One region of the Agromyces sp. GXQ0307 genome, then DNA from elsewhere that is predicted to be linked to it. Evidence: predicted binding sites of a transcription regulator. Region 1 holds the regulator's gene; each other region holds the start of a gene.
What was found. Region 1 encodes HrcA, which represses chaperone genes, less so after heat shock. Its sites were predicted from a motif close to TTNGCACTCGNNNNNNNCGAGTGCNAA; they were not measured.

Region 1 (3,271 bases):
CGGAGCGCGTACCGAGATCAGCTGACGAACTTGATGGCGACGGGGTACACGTAGTACTCGCCGTTGTTCGCCTTGATCGCCGCGATGATGCCGAACACGATGGCCGCGATCCAGGCCGCGATCAGCAGGAAGATGCCGATGATCACGAACGTGAGGATCGAGCCGACGACGTAGGCGATCAGGAGCGTGATCTGGAAGTTCAGCGCCGTCGCGGTGTGCTCGCGGATGAAGGGCCCCTTGTCCTTCAGGACCAGGTAGCCGATGAGCGCGGGCAGGAAGCCGAACAGGATGCCGCCGATGTGGATCAGCGTGGCCCAGAGCTTCTCGTCGGCCGGACTGAGCGGCTGGCTCTGCTGGTACGGGCCACCGGGCGGCGGCGTGGGACCGCCGGGCGGCGGAGGGGTCGGACCGCCGGGCGGGGGCGGCGGCGGGCCGCCTGCGGGCGGCGTGGGCGGGGTGGGAGGTGGTGCGTCGGACATGATGCGTGCTCCTCTGTGGTGGCGCCCGGACGGGGGACGTTCCCCTCATGCTGGCACACGACGACGCGCCGGTCGAGGGATGCTCGACCGGCGCGTCGGAGGCTCGTCGGCGATCTACTTGATGAGGCGCAGCGCGAACGGGTAGCGGTAGTGGTTGCCGTCCTTCGCCGTCATGAAGGCGATGATCGAGAAGATCACGCCGAGGATCCACGGGATGTACGTGAGGAAGCCGAAGAGCGCCCCGAACCCGAAGGTGACGACCGTGATGATGGTCGTCAGCACCCACAACGCGACGGTGGCGAGCACCAGGGTGATCTGGAAGTTCAGCGCCTCCTTGCCCTCGGTGTTCGTGAACGAGCCGCGGTCCTTGAAGACGAGCCAGATGATGAGCGACGGCAGGATGCCGAGGATGCCGCCGAGGTGCGCGAACGACCCCCACTGCACGTCCTGCTCGTGCGAGAGGGGCGCGGCCGGGCTCGGCTGGGGTGCGGCGTTCGGATCCTGCGGAGGGAGGTTGGAGTCGGTCATTTCGGGAGCCTTTCGATGTCGGGAAGCGCACGGTCGGTGGCCGTTCACGGCCCGTGGGGGTGCGGGATGATGCACACGTTATCGGCGCGGCGGACCGCCCGGCAACGGTGCGAGTCCTGAATCTCGCGATATGATTAGCAGTCACGTGGGCGGAGTGCCAAGCACGCGTCGTCCGGGTCCGATCGGTCGAGGGAAGCGAGGGTCATGGTCTCCGAACGCAGTCTCGCGGTGCTCCGCGCGATCGTGCAGGACTACGTCGAGTCCCGCGAACCGGTCGGCTCGAAGACGATCGTCGAGCGCCACCATTTCGGCGTCTCCGCCGCGACGATCCGCAACGACATGGCCCTCCTCGAGGAGGAGGAGCTCATCGCGGCACCGCACACCTCGTCGGGCCGCATCCCCACCGACAAGGGCTACCGGGTCTTCGTCGACCGGCTCGCCGACATCCGTCCGCTGTCGGCGACGCAGCGCCACGCCATCGAGACCTTCCTGGGCGAATCCAACGACCTCGACGAGCTGCTCGGCCGCACGGTCCGCCTCGTCTCGCAGCTGACCCGTCAGCTCGCCGTCGTGCAGTACCCGAGCTTCGCCCGGGCCCGCGTGCGGCACGTCGAGCTCGTCTCGCTCGCACCGACACGCGTCCTCTGCATCCTCATCTCCGACAGCGGCCAGGTCGAGCAGCGGCTCGCCGAGCTCGACCAGCCCGCCGACGAGTCGACGCTCGCGCGCCTCCGCGACCGGCTGAACGAGGTGGCGGCCGGCCTCACGATGGCGGATGCCGCGACCGCGCTCTCCGCCGAGACCGAGCACGCCGATCGCGCGCACGCCGAAGTGCTCCACACGCTCGCGGCCACGCTCGCCGACCAGGCGAAGATCACCCGGTCCGACCGGCTCGTCGTCGCCGGCGCCGCGAACCTCGTGCGCACCGAGCAGGACTTCGCCGGGAACATCCTCGGCGTCATGGAGGCGATCGAGGAGCAGGTCGTGATCCTCCGCCTCTTCGGCGAGATGGCCGCCGACGACGGCATCGCCGTGCGCATCGGTCGCGAGAACGCCGCCTACGGCCTCGGTGACACCTCCGTGGTGTCGACCGCCTTCGCCGTCCCGGGCCGCGACGTGTCCCGGCTCGGCATCGTCGGGCCGACCCGCATGGACTACTCCCAGAGCATGGCCGCCGTCCGCGCGGTCGCCCGTTACCTCTCCCGCACGCTCGGCGAGAACTGAACCGCACGGGGCCGCCCCGCGGCATCCGTCACCGGCAATCGAAAGGAACCCGCCTCACGTGGCCGACCACTACGAGGTCCTCGGCGTCGCACGCGACGCCTCCCCGGACGACATCAAGAAGGCGTATCGCCGGCTCGCACGCGAGCTCCACCCCGACGTGAACCCCGGCGCCGAGGCGTCGGAGCGGTTCAAGGAGGTCACGCACGCCTACGACGTGCTCTCCGACCCGAAGCAGCGCCAGCAGTACGACCTGGGCGGCCAGGGCGGGTTCGGCGGCGGTGGCGCCGGCTTCGGCGGATTCGGCGACATCTTCGAGACGTTCTTCGGCGCCGGACAGGCGAGCCGCGGGCCGCGATCGCGGCGCGAGCGCGGCCAGGACGCGCTGATCCGCCTCGAGGTCGGGCTCGACGACGTGATCTTCGGCACGCACCGCGACATCGAGGTCGACACCGCGGTGGTCTGCGAGACCTGCCACGGCTCGTGCTGCCGGCCGGGCACCTCGCCCGTGACCTGCGACATCTGCGGCGGCTCGGGCCACATCCAGCGCGCGGTGCGCTCGCTCCTCGGCAACGTCATGACCTCGAGCCCGTGCGGATCCTGCCGCGGCTACGGCACGATCATCGCCACGCCGTGCGTGACGTGCCAGGGTCAGGGGCGCGTGCGCGCCCGCCGCACCGTGCCGGTCGACGTGCCCGCGGGCGTCGACACGGGCGTGCGCCTGCAGATGCCGGGCTCCGGTGAGGCCGGCCCCGCCGGCGGCCCGAACGGCGACCTCTACCTCGAGATCAAGGTGAAGAACCACGAGGTGTTCAGCCGCAACGGCGACGACCTGCTCTGCACGCTCGAGGTGCAGATGACCGATGCCGTGCTCGGGACCTCCGCGAAGGTGACGGCGCTCGACGGCGACGTCGACCTGGAGCTGAAGCCGGGCGTGCAGTCGGGCGAGATCCTCACCGTCAAGGACCGCGGCATCACGCACCTGCGCGGCAGCGGCCGCGGCGACCTCAGGGTCGCGGTGCACGTCGTCACGCCGACGAAGC
Region 2 (3,271 bases), on a different contig from region 1:
GTTCGCGCACCGCACCTCGGTGCGCACCATCCCGAGCGAGGTGTCCTCGATGAGCTCGACCGCTTCAGGGCGCACGGACTCGTAGAAGCTCGGCCATCCGCAGCCGGAGTCGAACTTCGTGCCCGACTTGAAGAGCTCGCTGCCGCACGCGGCGCACGCGTAGATGCCGGCGCGCTCCTCATCGAGGAGCTCGCCCGTCCACGGGCGCTCGGTCGCGGCTTCGCGGAGCACCGCGTACTGCTCGTCGTCGAGCTCCGCGCGCCACTCGTCGTCGGACTTGTTCACCTGGTACGCCATGCGGTCTCCTCGGGTTCGGTCGGCCGTCTTCCATCGTCGCAGCTTCGTGCGACCTCCGGTGCAACGTGTCCCGGTGCGACGATGTTCCCCGGGCGGTGGGGGCGGTGGGGCACGGGCCGCGCTCGGCCGCCCGCCTTCGGGCCGCGCCGTCGCGTGGGGCGGGCTCGCGGCATCCGCTCTCTAGGATGTGGTCGACGGCGGACGCGAGGAACGAGGTGCGATGGACGCGGACGGGCTGGACGAGGCGCAGCGCGCGATCCTCGCCTTCGAATCGCGGCCGTGGCGCGACCCGGCTCGCAAGGCCGATGCGATCCGGCAGGAGCTGGGACTCTCCGCCGCCCGGTACTATCGCCTCCTCGGCACGCTCGTCGACTCGCCGGCCGCCCTGCGGTTCGACCCGATGCTCATCGCTCGCCTGCAGCGGCAGCGCGACGCACGTGCGCAGTCGCGCGCGCGCCGAACCATCCCGACCGCCCGGCCGCTCGCCTGAGCGCCTCGACCGACTGGACCCCAGGTGCAGAAGTTCCCCCGCGACCGGTTCGACTCGATCCCGCACGGCATGGACCGGGTCGGCGCGCACCGCGCCCCGGCTCGTCGCGGACGACGTTGGGTGGCCTTCGCGTGGGCGGCGCTCGCGACGGTCGTCCTCGCGGGTGCCGGCATCGCCGCCGTCGCCGCCTACAACCAGCGGCTCGACTTCGACGACACGGTGCTGCCGTCGGCATCGGCCTCGCCCGTGCCGACGGCCGAGCCCACGCTCGCCCCGGACGTGTCCGTCGCGGTCCTGAACGGCACCTCGACGACCGGGCTCGCCGCCCGGGCGGGTGAGGCGCTCACGGCCGCCGGCGTTCCCGTGGGGATCACCACGAACGCCGACCGCAACGACATCGAGCAGACCGTCGTGTACTACGCGTCGGCCGACCTCGAAGGTGCGGCGCGCGGGGTCGCGCAGCAGTTGCCCGAGGCCGAGGTGAGGTTGTCGGAGGAGTTCGGCGAGGAGGGCATGCAACTGGTCGTGGTCCTCGGTGCGGACTACGCGGACGCGGTCGCCGAATGAGCCGGTGACCGAATCGTTGCCATTCTGCGACCATTCGTTGCGCGCGAAGTCTTGTGCCGGGCCGCCGCGCCGTGAGTATCTAGAAACGGCCGCTCGAAACACCCGTGTGAGCACCCGACGCCGGTCCCCGTCGTCGACGTCGGCACGACGACGGCCCGGTACAGCCGACGGCACGTGCTGACTTCGATACACGGCAACATGGGAGCAACGCATGGCGAACGGAACCGTTAAGTGGTTCAACGCTGAAAAGGGATACGGATTCATCACCGTCGACGGCGGGGGCCAGGACGTCTTCGTCCACTACTCCGCCATCGACATGTCGGGCTACAAGGTCCTCGAAGAGGGTCAGCAGGTCACCTTCGAGGTGGGCTCCGGCTCGAAGGGCCCGCAGGCCGAGGCGGTCCGTCCCGCCTGAGTTCGATTCTTCGGAAGCGCCGCCGGATGCTCCCGGCGGCGCTTCCGCATGTCCGCGTCTCCCGCTCGGGCGTCTCCTCGCTTGCACTCGACGCAGGCGAGTGCCAGAATCGGTTTAGCACTCACTCGTTTCGAGTGCTAACCCACGGTTCTTAGACGTCCGGGAAGGGACGAGAGACACACATGGCAAAGATCATTGCTTTCGATGAGGAGGCCCGTCGCGGCCTCGAGCGTGGCCTCAACACGCTCGCCGACGCGGTCAAGGTGACCCTCGGCCCGCGCGGCCGCAACGTCGTGCTCGAGAAGAAGTGGGGCGCCCCCACGATCACGAACGACGGCGTGTCGATCGCCAAGGAGATCGAGCTCGACGACCCGTACGAGAAGATCGGTGCGGAGCTCGTCAAGGAGGTCGCGAAGAAGACCGACGACGTCGCCGGCGACGGCACCACGACCTCGGTCGTGCTCGCCCAGGCGCTCGTGCGCGAGGGCCTCCGCAACGTGGCCGCCGGCGCCGACCCCATCTCGCTGAAGCGCGGCATCGAGAAGGCCGTCTCGGCCGTCTCCGAGGAGCTCCTCGCCGCCGCCAAGGAGGTCGAGACCAAGGACGAGATCGCCGCGACCGCGTCCATCTCGGCGGCCGACCCGCAGATCGGCGAGATCATCGCCGAGGCGATCGACAAGGTCGGCAAGGAGGGCGTCGTCACGGTCGAGGAGTCGAACACCTTCGGCACCGAGCTCGAGCTGACCGAGGGCATGCGCTTCGACAAGGGCTACCTGTCGGCGTACTTCGTCACCGACCCGGAGCGCCAGGAGGCGGTCTTCGAGGACCCGTACATCCTCATCGCCAACCAGAAGATCTCGAACATCAAGGACCTGCTCCCGATCGTCGACAAGGTGATCCAGTCGGGCAAGCAGCTCCTGATCATCGCCGAGGACGTCGACGGCGAGGCCCTGGCCACGCTCGTCGTGAACAAGATCCGCGGCATCTTCAAGTCGGTCGCCGTCAAGGCTCCGGGCTTCGGCGACCGCCGCAAGGCCCAGCTCCAGGACATCGCGATCCTCACGGGCGGCCAGGTCATCTCGGAGGAGGTCGGCCTCAAGCTCGAGAACGCGACGCTCGACCTGCTCGGCCAGGCTCGCAAGGTCGTCATCACCAAGGACGAGACGACCATCGTCGAGGGTGCGGGCGACCCCGACCAGATCGCGGGCCGCGTCGCCCAGATCCGCTCGGAGATCGAGAACACGGACTCGGACTACGACCGCGAGAAGCTCCAGGAGCGCCTCGCCAAGCTCGCCGGCGGCGTCGCCGTCATCAAGGCGGGCGCGGCCACCGAGGTCGAGCTCAAGGAGCGCAAGCACCGCATCGAGGACGCGGTCCGCAACGCGAAGGCCGCCGTCGAGGAGGGCATCGTCGCCGGTGGTGGCGTCGCCCTCATCCAGGCCGGCAAGGTCGCGTTCGGCAAGCTCGAGCTCGCGGGCGACGAGTCGACCGGTGCGAACATC
Region 3 (3,271 bases), on a different contig from region 1:
GTCGGCCGCGACATCCGTCTTCGCGTCGGCCGCGACATCCGTCGTCGTGTCGACCGCGACATCCGTCTTCGCGTCGGCCGAGGCCGCCTCGGGCGCGGCGACCGGCACGATCGCCATCGGGCGCGTCGCCTCGAGCGACGCCTTCCTCGCGGCGGCGACCTCGGCGATCGGGTCGCGACCGTCGAGGGGCCTGACGAAGATGAGCGCGTCCTCGAGTTCGCGCAGTTCGTGCTCGCCGATCTCGAGCATCGAGCGCGAGCCGCTCTTGCGTCGCTGCTCGAACGAGAGCTCGTCGACCTCGATGAAGTGCGAGCCGTCGCGCGAGCTGAAGTACCGGCGGCTCGCGCCGTCGGTGATCGCGACGATGACGGCCTCGTAGTCGCCGCTCGGCTGCAACGAGCTCAGGAAGTACCGGCGCCGGTCGGGGTCCTGGTGGTCGGCGGGATCGAACGCGAGGGTTGCGGCCCGGCGACGCGGACGTCGACCGGGGTGCGCGCTCGCGCGCATGGCCCAGCGGTCGCGCTCGATCGCGCCGTCGTCGACGAACGCCTCACTCCGTCGGCGGCCGCCGGGGCGCCCGTCGCCCGCATCGTCGCCGTCCTCGTCGGGCACGCCGAAGCCGGGCACGGGCTCGTCATCGGCGGGGGCTCTCAACGTGGTGCTCCGAGGGGATCGGGGGCGTCGTGTCGGCGGACGGCGTCGATGCCGCGGGGTGGACCTGGGGATCGGCGTATCCGGTGCGGGGTGGCGCGGGCTCGCGCGTACGCCGATCGTACGGCCTCGCCCGACTCTGCGCTGCCCCTCGCCCGCGATTCGGCGATCTCGATGACACGCGACGCGGGGCGGATGCCGCAGCATCCGCCCCGCGTCGAGATCGCCGGCGCCCGCCGGCGCCCGTCAGCTCCCGCTGGAGGTGACCTCGGGCGTCACGACGTCGTCGGCCGCGGAGCGCACCTCGACCTTGCGCGGCTTCGCGCGCTCGGACACCGGGATGATCACGCTCAGCACGCCGTTGTCGTAGTGCGCGCTGATGCCGGCGGTGTCGATGCCCTCGCCGAGCGTGAGCTGGCGGAGGAACGAGCCGCTCGGCCGCTCGTGGACCAGCCACCGGACGTTCTCGTCGTCGCGCAGCGTGCGCTCGGCGCGGATGGTCATCAGCTGGCCGTCGACGTCGATGTCGATCGAGCCCGGGTCGACCCCGGGCAGGTCGGCGGACAGGACGTAGTGGTCGCCGTCGCGGTGCAGGTCGATGGGCATCATCCGGGGGCCTCGGCTCGAGTCGAGCACGTTCGCCGCCAGGCGGTCGAGGTCGCGGAACGGGTCCCAGGTCATTGCCATGAGCGTCTCCTCTCGTGAGATCAGGAGTTGAGTCACCTCGACTCAACTTGATCAGAGATTAGCACTCGCATGACGAGAGTGCTAAGACCTTGGACCTGTCGTTCGCCGAGGGCGATCACCGAGCCGGTGGCGCTCCGCGCTCGCGCGAGTTCGCAGGATGAGCCGATCCATGGGTCCCGCACGGGGTGCATGACACCGCTCATCCTGTTTTCGCGTTGTGCGCGGGCGCGCCGTCGCGCGCGCCCGGTGCGAGTTCGCAGGATGAGCCACTCGACAGGTGCCCCAGCAGACCGATGACGCAGCTCATCCTGCGAACTCGGCCCCTCCGGCGGCCGAGCGGATGTCACACCCGGCAGAGCTGCGGGGTCGTATGTGTGAAGCCACTCACGAGGAGGCATCCATGCGCACCACCCCGGCACCGAGCGCCGACCTCTCCACCCGCGACCGAAACCGCCCCTCCCTCACCGACCGGCTCGGCGAGCGGATGTCACGGGCCACCGTGTTCGGGCGGCGGCTCGGCGACATCCGCGCCGACCTCGCCCGACGACCCGTGCCGCAACACTGGACGAACCTGTTCGGCGTGGTGAGCCTCGCCTGCATCGTGGTGCTGACCGCCACCGGCATCCTGCTCATGTTCTGGTACACGCCGTCGAGCGCGACGACCACGTACGACGGCGCGTACGCGCCGCTGCGCGGCGCCGAGGTCTCGCACGCGTTCGCGTCGACCATGCGGATCACGTTCGAGATCCCGGGCGGACTGCTCGTTCGGCAGGCGCACCACTGGGCCGGCCTGCTGCTGCCGGCGGCGATCATCATGCAGCTCCTGACGACGTTCTTCACCGGGGCGTTCCGCAGGCCGCGGCGCGGCATGTGGGTGCTGCTGTTCCTCATCTTCGTGGCGGCGCTGGCGGGCGGATGGAGCGGCTACGCGCTGCCCGACGACCTGCTCTCGGGCACCGGGCTGCGCATCACCGAGGGCATCGCGCTCGGCATCCCGGTCGTGGGCACGTGGCTCGCATCGCTGCTCTTCGGCGGCTCGTTCCCGGGCGAGATCATCGCGCACCTGTACCCGCTGCACGTCGCGATCGTGCCGGCGGTGCTGATCGCGCTCGTCGCGCTGCGCGCGCTCGCCGCGTGGCGGGTCGGCCCCGTGCAGTCCCCGGGCGCCGGGCGGACCGGCCGAAACGTGGTCGGCGTGCCGCTCTGGCCGAACGCGGCCGCACGCGCCGGCGGGCTGTTCGCGCTCGTCACGGGCGTGCTGCTCGTCATCTCGGCGACGGTCACCGTCAATCCCATCCAGCTCTACGGCCCGGCGTCGCCGGGCGACGCGGGCGCGGGGAGCCAACCCGACTGGTACACCGGGTTCCTCGACGGGGCGCTGCGGCTCGTGCCATCCGGATGGGAGTTCGTGCTCTTCGACCGCACCTGGACGCTCGCCGTGCTCGCGCCGCTCGCGGTGGTCACGCTCTTCCTCCTCGCGATCGCCGTGTACCCGTTCGCGGAGGCGTGGGCCACAGGCGACATCCGCGAGCACCACCTGCTCGAGCGCCCGCGCACCACCCCCACGCGCACGGGCATCGGCGTCGCCGCGATCGTGTTCTACGGCACGCTCTGGGCGGCCGGCAGCGCCGACCTCGTCGCGACGCAGTTCTCGGTCACCTTCGAGGGCGTGATCGCGGTGCTGCAGGCGACGCTGGTGCTCGGCCCGATCGTCGCGTTCGCGATCGCGCGACGCGTCTGCCTCGGGCTGCAGCGTCGCGACCGCGATGCAGCGCTGCACGGATACGAGACCGGACGCCTCGTGCGCCTGCCCGGCGGCGAATACGTCGAGGTGCACGCGCCGCTCCCCGCCGAGGCGCTGGCGCGCATCGAGCGACCCGAGCCGCGGTTCCTGCTCGTGCTGCACCCGGACGAGCGTGGACGCCTCACCCTC

Region 2: the regulator HrcA is predicted to act here: its motif matches at 1,884-1,910, upstream of groL (chaperonin GroEL).
Region 3: the regulator HrcA is predicted to act here: its motif matches at 1,397-1,423, upstream of ACIQH8_RS07370 (Hsp20/alpha crystallin family protein).

The regions. Positions count from the first base shown of each region.
Region 1 covers NZ_JBIZVY010000003.1:118,400-121,670, forward strand. Annotated here, with positions in the region: gene ACIQH8_RS10565 (DUF4870 domain-containing protein) at 18-479, opposite strand; gene ACIQH8_RS10570 (DUF4870 domain-containing protein) at 594-1,007, opposite strand; gene hrcA (heat-inducible transcriptional repressor HrcA) at 1,212-2,231, shown strand; gene dnaJ (molecular chaperone DnaJ) at 2,290-3,271, shown strand, end outside.
Region 2 covers NZ_JBIZVY010000002.1:53,479-56,749, reverse strand. Annotated here, with positions in the region: gene msrB (peptide-methionine (R)-S-oxide reductase MsrB) at 1-297, opposite strand, end outside; gene ACIQH8_RS05600 (DUF3263 domain-containing protein) at 518-787, shown strand; gene ACIQH8_RS05595 (LytR C-terminal domain-containing protein) at 812-1,354, shown strand; gene ACIQH8_RS05590 (cold-shock protein) at 1,566-1,769, shown strand; gene groL (chaperonin GroEL) at 1,952-3,271, shown strand, end outside.
Region 3 covers NZ_JBIZVY010000002.1:428,678-431,948, forward strand. Annotated here, with positions in the region: gene ACIQH8_RS07365 (hypothetical protein) at 1-654, opposite strand, end outside; gene ACIQH8_RS07370 (Hsp20/alpha crystallin family protein) at 898-1,338, opposite strand; gene ACIQH8_RS07375 (cytochrome bc complex cytochrome b subunit) at 1,739-3,271, shown strand, end outside.